One region of the Halobacillus sp. SY10 genome, then DNA from elsewhere that is predicted to be linked to it. Evidence: a T-box and tRNA genes for the amino acid it is inferred to sense, from the RefSeq annotation. Region 1 holds a T-box; the other holds one or more tRNA genes.
The links. A T-box is a leader RNA that pairs with one kind of tRNA and senses whether it is charged. The one in region 1 lies ahead of ACJA3J_RS15345 (valine--tRNA ligase), so its partner is inferred to be a tRNA-Val.
Positions count from the first base shown of each region.

Region 2: it has a tRNA-Val gene. The T-box ahead of ACJA3J_RS15345 (valine--tRNA ligase) is inferred to sense a tRNA for this amino acid. The anticodon was not compared.

Region 1 is NZ_CP174345.1:2,975,917-2,980,903, forward strand. Features, by position in the region: gene ACJA3J_RS15345 (valine--tRNA ligase) at 1-2,369, opposite strand, end outside; T-box leader at 2,422-2,649, opposite strand; gene ACJA3J_RS15350 (hypothetical protein) at 2,780-2,968, shown strand; gene ACJA3J_RS15355 (LysM peptidoglycan-binding domain-containing protein) at 2,965-3,942, opposite strand; gene hemL (glutamate-1-semialdehyde 2,1-aminomutase) at 4,053-4,987, opposite strand, start outside.
Region 2 is NZ_CP174345.1:1,326,900-1,331,886, reverse strand. Features, by position in the region: gene ACJA3J_RS06830 (alkaline phosphatase) at 1-1,096, opposite strand, end outside; gene ACJA3J_RS06825 (hypothetical protein) at 1,300-1,788, shown strand; gene ACJA3J_RS06820 (DUF3889 domain-containing protein) at 1,904-2,569, shown strand; tRNA gene ACJA3J_RS06815 (tRNA-Val) at 2,709-2,781, opposite strand; gene ACJA3J_RS06810 (DUF2254 domain-containing protein) at 2,956-4,275, shown strand; tRNA gene ACJA3J_RS06805 (tRNA-Val) at 4,388-4,460, opposite strand.

The DNA of each region.
Region 1 (4,987 bases):
TGCAAGTCTGTTGCAATCGTCAGTTCACTAGGGTTGCAGAATCTTTCTAAATAGTCACGGTTCTTCTCAAGCTCTTTGACGATATCGTCGTCTTTCGCCTGGATCATCAACTGGATCTCCTTGGACATCGGTGTGTCCACTTCTGAACGGATATTACGCACAGATCGGATGATGGAAACAAGACGATTCATTTCTTCAACCGCTTCTTCATTATGGAAATCCTCTCTTACCACCGGCCATGAAGCCTGTGTAATGGACTCTCCTTCATGAGGAAGGTGCTGCCAGATTTCTTCTGTAATGAATGGCATGAATGGGTGCAGCATACGCATCGTCTGATCGAGCGTGTACGCAAGAATGGAGCGGGTCGTATGGATACGCGCTTCGTCTTCTCCATACAATGGCAGTTTCGCCATTTCAATATACCAATCACAGAAGTCATCCCAAATGAAGTTGTATAGGTGACGGCCAGCTTCACCGAATTCATATTTATCGATGTTCGTCGTCACTTGCTCAATCGTCTGGTTGAGACGAGTCAAAATCCATTGATCAGCAACTGATTTTTCACCTGTGATATCAATGTCTTCATGCTTTAAGTCGCCCATGTTCATCAAGGCAAAACGGGAAGCGTTCCAAATCTTATTGGCAAAATTCCAAGTTGATTCTACTTTCTCCCAGTGGAAGCGTAAGTCCTGACCAGGAGATGAACCAGTGGATAAGAAATAACGAAGTGAATCGGCCCCGTATTTATCAATGACATCCATCGGATCGACACCATTTCCAAGCGATTTACTCATCTTGCGTCCTTCAGCATCACGAACAAGACCGTGAATAAGAACATCGTTGAATGGACGCTCGTTTGTAAACTCTAGGGATTGGAAAATCATGCGGCTTACCCAGAAACCAATGATGTCATATCCTGTAACGAGTACGTTGGTTGGGAAGTAACGTTTATAATCTTCACTGTTTTCATCAGGCCATCCCATCGTAGAGAAAGGCCATAAGGCGGAAGAGAACCAAGTATCCAGGACATCTTCATCCTGTTTCCAGTTTTCCGGATCTTTCGGCTCTTCTTTACCGACATGAATTTCGCCCGTTTCTTTATGGTACCAGGCAGGAATACGATGGCCCCACCATAATTGTCTGGAAATACACCAATCTCTTGTGTTCTCCATCCAGTGTAGATATGGCTTTTCAAATCGATCAGGAACAAACTGTACTTGATCGTCTCCCTTTTGCAAGTCGATCGACGCATCAGCAAGTGGCTTCATATCAACGAACCATTGCGTGGAAAGATAAGGTTCAACGACGGCTCCGCTTCGCTCAGAGTGACCAACGGAGTGCAAGTGTTCTTCAATTTCAAAGAGAACACCATCATCCTGGAGGTCCTTAACAATTTGTTTACGACATTCAAAGCGATCCATACCCTTATACTTGCCGGCATTTTCATTCATCGTTCCGTCTTCATTCATGACAAGAACTCGCTCTAGATTGTGACGGTTCCCAATTTCAAAGTCGTTAGGATCGTGCGCTGGAGTGATTTTCACAGCCCCAGAACCAAACTCCATATCGACATAATCATCAGCGACAATTTCGATTTCCCGACCAACAATCGGCAGGATCGCTTTTTTACCGATCAGGTGCTTGTAACGTTCATCTTCCGGATGAACGGCAATGGCTGTATCTCCAAGCATCGTCTCAGGACGAGTGGTTGCAATCTCAATCGTGCCTTCTTCATCTTTCAACGGGTAGCGCATATGGTAAAACGCACCTTGCACATCTTTATACTCCACTTCGATATCAGACAAAGCCGTCTGCGTGGCAGGGTCCCAGTTGATGATATATTCTCCGCGGTAGATCAGGCCTTTGTCATAAAGAGTTACAAAAACTTCTTTAACAGCCTCTGAAAGACCCTCATCAAGAGTGAACCGTTCACGAGAATAATCAAGTCCAAGTCCAAGCTTTTCCCACTGGGCACGGATGAATTTCGCATACTCATGCTTCCACTCCCACGATTTTTCGAGGAATTTTTCACGGCCGAGATCATGACGAGAGATGCCTTCTTCACGAAGTTTTGCGTCTACTTTTGCTTGTGTAGCAATTCCCGCATGGTCCATGCCCGGTAGCCAGAGTACATCATATCCCTGCATCCGCTTCACACGTGTCAAGATATCCTGCAATGTCGTGTCCCACGCGTGGCCGAGGTGCAGCTTCCCTGTAACGTTCGGCGGTGGAATGACGATTGTATAAGGTTCCTTGTTTTTATCTCCTGTTGCTTCAAAAAATTTACCATCTACCCAGTATTGATACCGGTCCTTTTCTACGGTTGCCGGATCGTACTTTGTAGGCATTGAAAGATCTTTTTGATCCATTCGATCTTCCTCCTTTTATTCTCTTTATAAAAATAAAAAACCCTTTCATCCTAAAAAGGACGAAAGGGTTTCATTTCCGTGGTACCACCTTTAATTTACAGGAAGTCATTCCTGTACACTCAAATAAAAATAACGGCTTCTAACCGGCTTCTCCTACTCGTTGTTCAAAGAAGCTGCATCAAGGGCGACCTTCCATCAACAGGGTTCCTGGAAAACTCTCACCAACTGTTTTCCTCTCTGAAGGAATTGTTCATGTACTCTTCCCTATCTAAGCATTTCACGTATAAAGACTATAATACATATTGTATATAAAAAAGAGGCATTTAGTCAACTCTGTCAAAGAAAAAGGCGAAAACCCCTGAGCAGATTGCCCAGGAGCCTTTATTCTCCTATGAAAAGAGGTGCTTTTTATGAGTCGTTTGTATCGTTATCGTCTGCCTCCATGGTGCAGAACCTGGTTGTTTGTCATTGAAAAATCCTTACTTCCCATCGTTATTTTCCAGGCACTACGAACCATTATCTTCCCGACTACTTTCGATATCTTCCTTCTCGGATTGGTCCTGGGTTTGTATCTCGCTTTCAAATATAAATGGATTTAGTTCGGAATATACACAATCTGCCCAGGAGAAACGTCATCTTTATAATCGTTGACTCGTTCTAATTGTTTCACAGATACCTCATACTTTTCCGCAATAGAGGACAGCGTTTCTTCTTCCTGGGCAATATACATTTTCATCTGTGTGTACGTGTCCTCCCTGTTCGGGAACAGGTGTTTGAAGATTTGTTTGATCCCGTCCATGCCTCCAGGTGCCTGAGCACTTTCTTGATCGGATTCTTCGCTGCTGGACTCTTCTACACTGACTTCGCCCCATTCGCTACTATCATAGGAAGGCTCTTCAGGAGGTAACTGGGTATTTTCCTGAGCATGACCAAAAAACTCTGGAAAACTTTGTGATTTCTTATAAAACCAACGGCCATCATCATCGTCTTCTTTATGCTCACTTTCATCTTTTTCATCAATCCGAAAAATAGGCGCTTCACGTTCTGGCAGGACAGGAGATTCTTTTGGACTTTGTTCTTGGAAATTGACCGGACCGACCGTCGCGGATTCATCAAACGTCGGTTCATTAGATGCTTCTAGTTGTTTTTCTTCCAGTCCGTTTATATTCACATGGGCATGAAGGCGAAGTTGACGATTGGCTGGAAGTTCGTAATCAAAACTTTCGATGTCGATGAGCACATCTTCCAAATTCGATACCCTTTCTAATGGAACAGTGATTTCCACTGGGAAAGAGTGGCTGAACGTATGAATCCCTTCTTCTGATGGTTCGACTACATCCATGGTTCGAACAGAAGGTGCAAGAGGACTTTCATCCTGCGCATCCTGGCTTCCAGTTGGAATGTATTCGCCTGCAAGATCGACAGTCCCTTTCAACCGGACCTCATCTCCAAGCTCTTCAATGGTAATTTCAGGTTCTAATGATATGCCGATTAACTCGCGAACGCCCTGTCCTTCCTTGAACCATATGGATTCATCTAAATAAAAGGAAAATACATTTTGTTTGTTTTGCAAAGTACGGTCCCCTCCCTAAGGTAATAAACACTTTTCTCTATTACCACCTTATGCGAGAGTTAGAGTAATATACATAACGAAAGCGCATGGGGATTCCCCATGCGCTTTTATTATCCTTTAATTTGTGAAAAGACTTTCTCAGCCGCTTGAATTGTTTTCTCGATATCTTCGTCCGTATGTTTGACAGACAAGAACAACCCTTCAAATTGAGAAGGCGGTAAATACACACCTTCTTCAATCATTCCCTGGAAATAACGCGTGAACAATTCCAAGTCGGATTGGTTGGCTGTTTCAAAGTTCGTTACAGGTTCGTTTGTAAAGAAGAACCCGACCATTGAACCCGCCCGGTTCACTGTCAGTGGAATGTCGTGTTTTTCAGCGGCTTCCTCGTAACCTTCAATCAGGCGATCTACTTTTTTGTTAATGGAAGCATATGCTTCTTCCGTCATAGCGGAGATGGTTTCATAGCCTGCCGTCATCGCGAGCGGGTTGCCAGAAAGCGTACCGGCTTGATAGATATCTCCAACAGGAGCGACCCGTTCCATGATTTCTCGCTTTCCACCATAGGCGCCTACAGGAAGACCGCCTCCAATTACTTTTCCAAGGCAAGTCATGTCAGGAGTCACACCAAAGTGGCCCTGAGCACTGTAGTATCCAACACGGAAACCAGTCATAACTTCATCAAAGATCAGGACCGTCCCATTGTCTTCCGTCATCTTTCTTAACTCTTGCAGGAAGCCATCATTTGGTGGGACGACACCCATGTTTCCGGAAACAGGCTCAATAATGACAGCAGCTAGATCGTCTCCGAACTCTTCGAAAACGTATCGGACGCTTTCTAAGTCATTGTAAGGGACCGTTATCGTATTTTGCGCAATGGATTCCGGTACACCGGGAGAGTCCGGCAGTCCAAGAGTCGCTACGCCAGAGCCTGCTTTGATCAGCAAGGAATCTCCATGGCCATGGTAATTTCCTTCAAACTTCAAAATTTTATCGCGGCCTGTGTACCCACGAGCCACACGAAGGGCACTCATCGTCGCTTCTG
Region 2 (4,987 bases), 1.6 Mb from region 1:
TTTTTTCGACTCCAGCTCCTTCTGAGATTTCTGCAGCCATAAAGTCAGGTGTACGTTTCGCAGCTTTCAAAGGTTCAGGATTCCACTGATATTCTCCATCCCGCCCCATAGCCATTCCACCTGTAGAGTGGTCTGCTGTCGTAACAACTAATGTATTCTTATTGTTCTTCGCAAACTCAATGGCTTCTTCATAAGCAGCTTCAAAGTCCTGCATATCGCTCATAGCCGCTACTACATCATTATCATGACCCGCCCAGTCGATCTGACTGCCTTCAACCATCAGGAAGAAACCATCTTTGTCCTCGCTCAGCCTGTCCAATGCTGAAGAAGTCATTTCCTCCAAAGAAGGAGCATCTGAAGACCGGTCAATCATCTTATCCATGCCTTTAGGAGCGAACAAACCAACGATTTGATCATTAGAATCTTCCATAAGTTCCTCACGAGACTCCACATAGCTGTATCCATCTTTCTGGAAATCATTGGTCAGGTCACGATCTTCCCTTTTAAAATAAGTAGTTCCTCCACCGAGCAGCACATCAATCTTGTGTTCACCATTTACTTTTTCATCAAAGTAATCATCAGCGATATCATTATAATTGTGGCGGGATTCATCATGAGCACCGAATGAAGCAGGTGTAGCATGATTTACTTGAGAAGTCGCTACAAGGCCTGTTGCTTTGCCTTTTTCCTTCGCCAACTCGAGAGCGGTTTTCACTTCATTCTTCTGCATGTCCACAGCAATTGCATTGTTGTAGGTTTTAATTCCAGCTGCCATTGAAGTTGCAGCGGCAGCGGAATCCGTGATGCTCTCTTCTGGATCCCAGGAATAGGTCTCCTGCATCCCGATTAAATGTTCATCGAATGCCGTGTTTTCCGTATAAGGAGTAGAAGGATCATCTTTGAAGTAACGGTAAGCGGATGTATAGTTAGGTCCCATACCATCTCCAATTAGAAAAATAATGTTCTCTACCTTTCCTTTATCCTCTTTAGGTTTTGCAAGAACCTCTTCGTTAAAAGTAAAAGCAGAACCTCCTAGAATTAAAGATGTAGTTAGAGCCACAGGCAATAGTTTTTTCATATACTTTTTGCTAAACAACTTTATTCCTCCTCGTTATATGTCGATGCAATACGCATATTACTTGGAGAATATGAAACAATGGTTAAAAAACTGTAAATCTAGCGTAAATTAACAAATTAAGACAATTGGATCAGGTACATTGTTTGGAATTTAATTATCACCGAATGATAGGTTAAGCGTGGTATAATAGGTCAAAATCTAATCAAAAAAGGTGTGAAATCATGACCAAAAGCTTTTGTCACTGCTTTAGTAACAAGGAAGAGATTAATCGAGGAATCGAAGATAAGTGTACATACCTCGCCTTTTGTGTCGTCTCTGGTGAGCACGGAGCTGTAGAGTTCAGTTTCCGTACCAGTTATATCGACAGTGATTCGGAAGCGCCCTTCAGGAAATTTTACGACGTAGGCGAGGAACTTGAGGAGGATAACAAGACATCAAGAAAAATAAGGGTCCACAGCAAACATCCGCTTGCCCACAGTGATGCGGAGCCAACAGAAAAATCTTTCTTACGATCTTCTGAACGCTTCTACTCCTATAAAATCGGACTTGATTTACATAAGCTTCAATCTTTTAAAGACAACCCGGACAAATACTTAAGAACCATCCATTCAAAAAAACTGTACGATGAACTGAAGGCTGTCTATAAAAACATTTTTAAATATCCACCTGATGCATTAAAAGATGATCACTGGGTGGTACTCGTAGATTAACCTCATTTTCCATGTAGGATTTTCACGGAAACCGGAGTACATATTGGACGTTCACACACCAGCCAGATATAACATAGGCTATTGAGGATATAAAGTAAAGACAGGGGGAAAATGAATGTACTCCAATTTTAACCATGTCCCTTATGGTTATGGGTATCCCTACGGGGCAAATCCCTACCACCCTTATTCTCGTTATGCCTACCCTCAAGCCTATGGAACTTACCCAAACTACTATGGCTATGGTGTAAGACAACCGGTGCGCGGCCAGGCCACCTGGACAGAGGGCGGAGAAGTGACCAAATGTGGAATTCCATGGTCGAATAACCGATACATGACGGCTGCTGTCGGTCAGAATTCACCTTACCAATGCGGGCAGACGATTAAAGTGAAAAACCTTGCTAATCAACGGGTCGTTTTAGTCACGGTCGTCGATCAAGTCCCTAACTTCCCGGAAAATAAAATAAACCTTCACAGAAAAGCCTTTGAAACATTAGGGGCAAGTGTGGATCTTGGTGTCATCAATGTAGAAATCACACCGAACCCTCAATTAGAAGAAGAAAAATGGGGGAAATACCTTTTAGAGATCGCTCAATCGGCCTACCCGAATTATAATGCTACAGATTACAGTAAAGTAAGCCAAACCCAGCAGAATGGTAACATAAAGGAAGTTTACAAGTTTGTTATGGAATCCCCTCAGGAAACAATGAGCATCGAAGGGGCGGTCATCTATAATCCAACAACAGACCGCATCATTTCCATCAACTTCAAGGAAGTATCATAAGGTTCAATATATTTTAAGAGACAGCATTTATCTGTCTCTTTTCTTATGAAAAAAAGCAGATGATGACATCCTATAAAAAAAGAAATGACGCAGCCTCTCCCTGGATGAGAAACTACGCCATTTCGGCACTTAGTATGGATGATTCCGATTGGGCTCGAACCAACGACCTCCACCCTGTCAAGGTGGCGCTCTCCCAGCTGAGCTACGGAATCGTATGTAGAATTTTGTCGGCTGTCTTGCTGACAAATAATAATATACTACGGAACAAATAAAGTGTCAATGAAATTTTAAGAGTTTTTTAAGTTCATGTAAAAGTAGCTTTTTATCCTTGCCATAATCGGTCATACTAAGAAACATACACTATATACGAGGAAGTAGGTTTTTCAATGAATAAAGGAAAGGTTTGGATCAATCTCAGAGATAGCTTTTGGTTTCTCCCTACGATATACAGTATCCTTTCAATCATTGCTGTGGCGATAACCGCCCTCATCGATCAATGGATCATATCAGAATATAAAAACAACATCCCTTCTCTCTTTTTGACGAAGTCTTCAGTTGCTCAAACTTTATATGGGTCGATGGTGACTTCCATCTTAACAATGACAACGATTAGTTTTTCGACCATTATGGTTGTACTGACAACGTACACTACACAGTTTTCACCACGGACCCTGCAGGATTTCATGAAGAGTCGTGTGACCCAACATGTGCTGGGTGTGTTTTCTTTTGGCTTTATTTTCTCTCTCATCAACCTGTTTCTAATAGGGAAAGAACCGGGCTTAGGGTTGGTCAGTCCTCTCTTCACGGTTATCGTCTCCATTATTTGTTTAGCATTTTTCATATTGTTCATTCATCATTCTTCACGATTCCTGAAAGTGAATAACTTAATTGGCGCAATTAGAAAAAGCACATCAACTCTCATCGCCAAAACATTTGAGGAAAAAGATTATCAAACAGCGACGGAATGGGATGACAGCGAGCTAAAAGCATTAGACCGCTCCCAGGCACATGTGATACCAGCTCAGAAGTCGGGGTATGTACAAAGTGTTCAGTACGATTCTCTTATTAAGTGGGCAAAAAATCATACCCTCATTCTTGAAACAAGCTTTTTAATGGGAGATTACATTCAAAAAGGAATGCCCCTCTTTTATTATTGGAAGGATGCGGACAGTGAACTTACAAACCCAAAGGAATGCACAGCTTATGTTTTAATTGGGAATGAACGGATTGATACACAGGATGTCGAATTCTCTATACAAAAGCTAGTAGAGATTGCAGTGAGAGCCATCTCACCAAGCCTGAACGACCCCCATACCGCGACAAACTGCATTAACCGGATTGGATCCCTGCTTATAGAACTGGCGTCGGTTTATGAACCGATCCGATACTACATCGATAATGATGACCAACTTCGTTTAATTGCCCAGCCGAAATCCTTTGAAGAGTATCTGTATAAGAGCTTTTACCAAATAAAAATATATGGCTATCATGATATATCTGTCATGAATAGTGTCCTTGAATCTTTGTATAAAATTGCCGCTACGCAGTCACAAGCTGTCCAAGAAGATGTTTGGACATTCAGCAGCACAATCATCAACGCTGTAAAAGTAGAAGAATTGGATGAACTCGATTTCAAGAGGTTCAACAACGAAGTGGAAAAATTAGCAGAAGCTTGTAACAAAGACTTCAGCTTACCAAACTCATAGAAGAATACAAGCTCAGGAAACCATGAGCCTGATGTCATCATTTGTCCCCATTGAATCTTATAGACCATAAAAAAAGCGAGCATTCATAATGAATGCTCGCTTTTTTAATTAGTGATTCCGATTGGGCTCGAACCAACGACCTCCACCCTGTCAAGGTGGCGCTCTCCCAGCTGAGCTACGGAATCGTATGTAATCATAAGTATTTGCTGACAAGGAATAATATACTACGAAACACTAAGAATGTCAACAATCTCACACTACATTATATTTCTGCCTCGCTTAACTAGAGCTCCCCTTTGTGGAAGACTCAGTTTCGAGACTTTTGGTGAATGGAAGGGGGCTGCGGGGAACAGCTCGCTTTCCGCGGGACCGCGGTGAGCCTCCTCGGACTGCGTCCTGTGGGGTCTCACCATGCACTTTTTCCCCGCAGGAGTCTCGCCATTCCCCTCCGCCCCTTTGCCATATAAGTATATCGAAACCACTTTAACCACTTCCGGAATAAGCCGCTTTTATGCCCATGGTAATTGGAGGGGAATGAACTCCTAAGGACGCTATTCTGCACACGAAAAGCCTGTTATAGAGTGCTTTATGCTTATAACACCAGGATAGTGGAAGGCACCCTCCCACAGGAATGGGGTTCGTTTCTCACCTTCATGGAATGGGGTGGTTGGGAAGCTGCGAGACTCCCGTGGGAGAAAGGAGATAGGCGAGA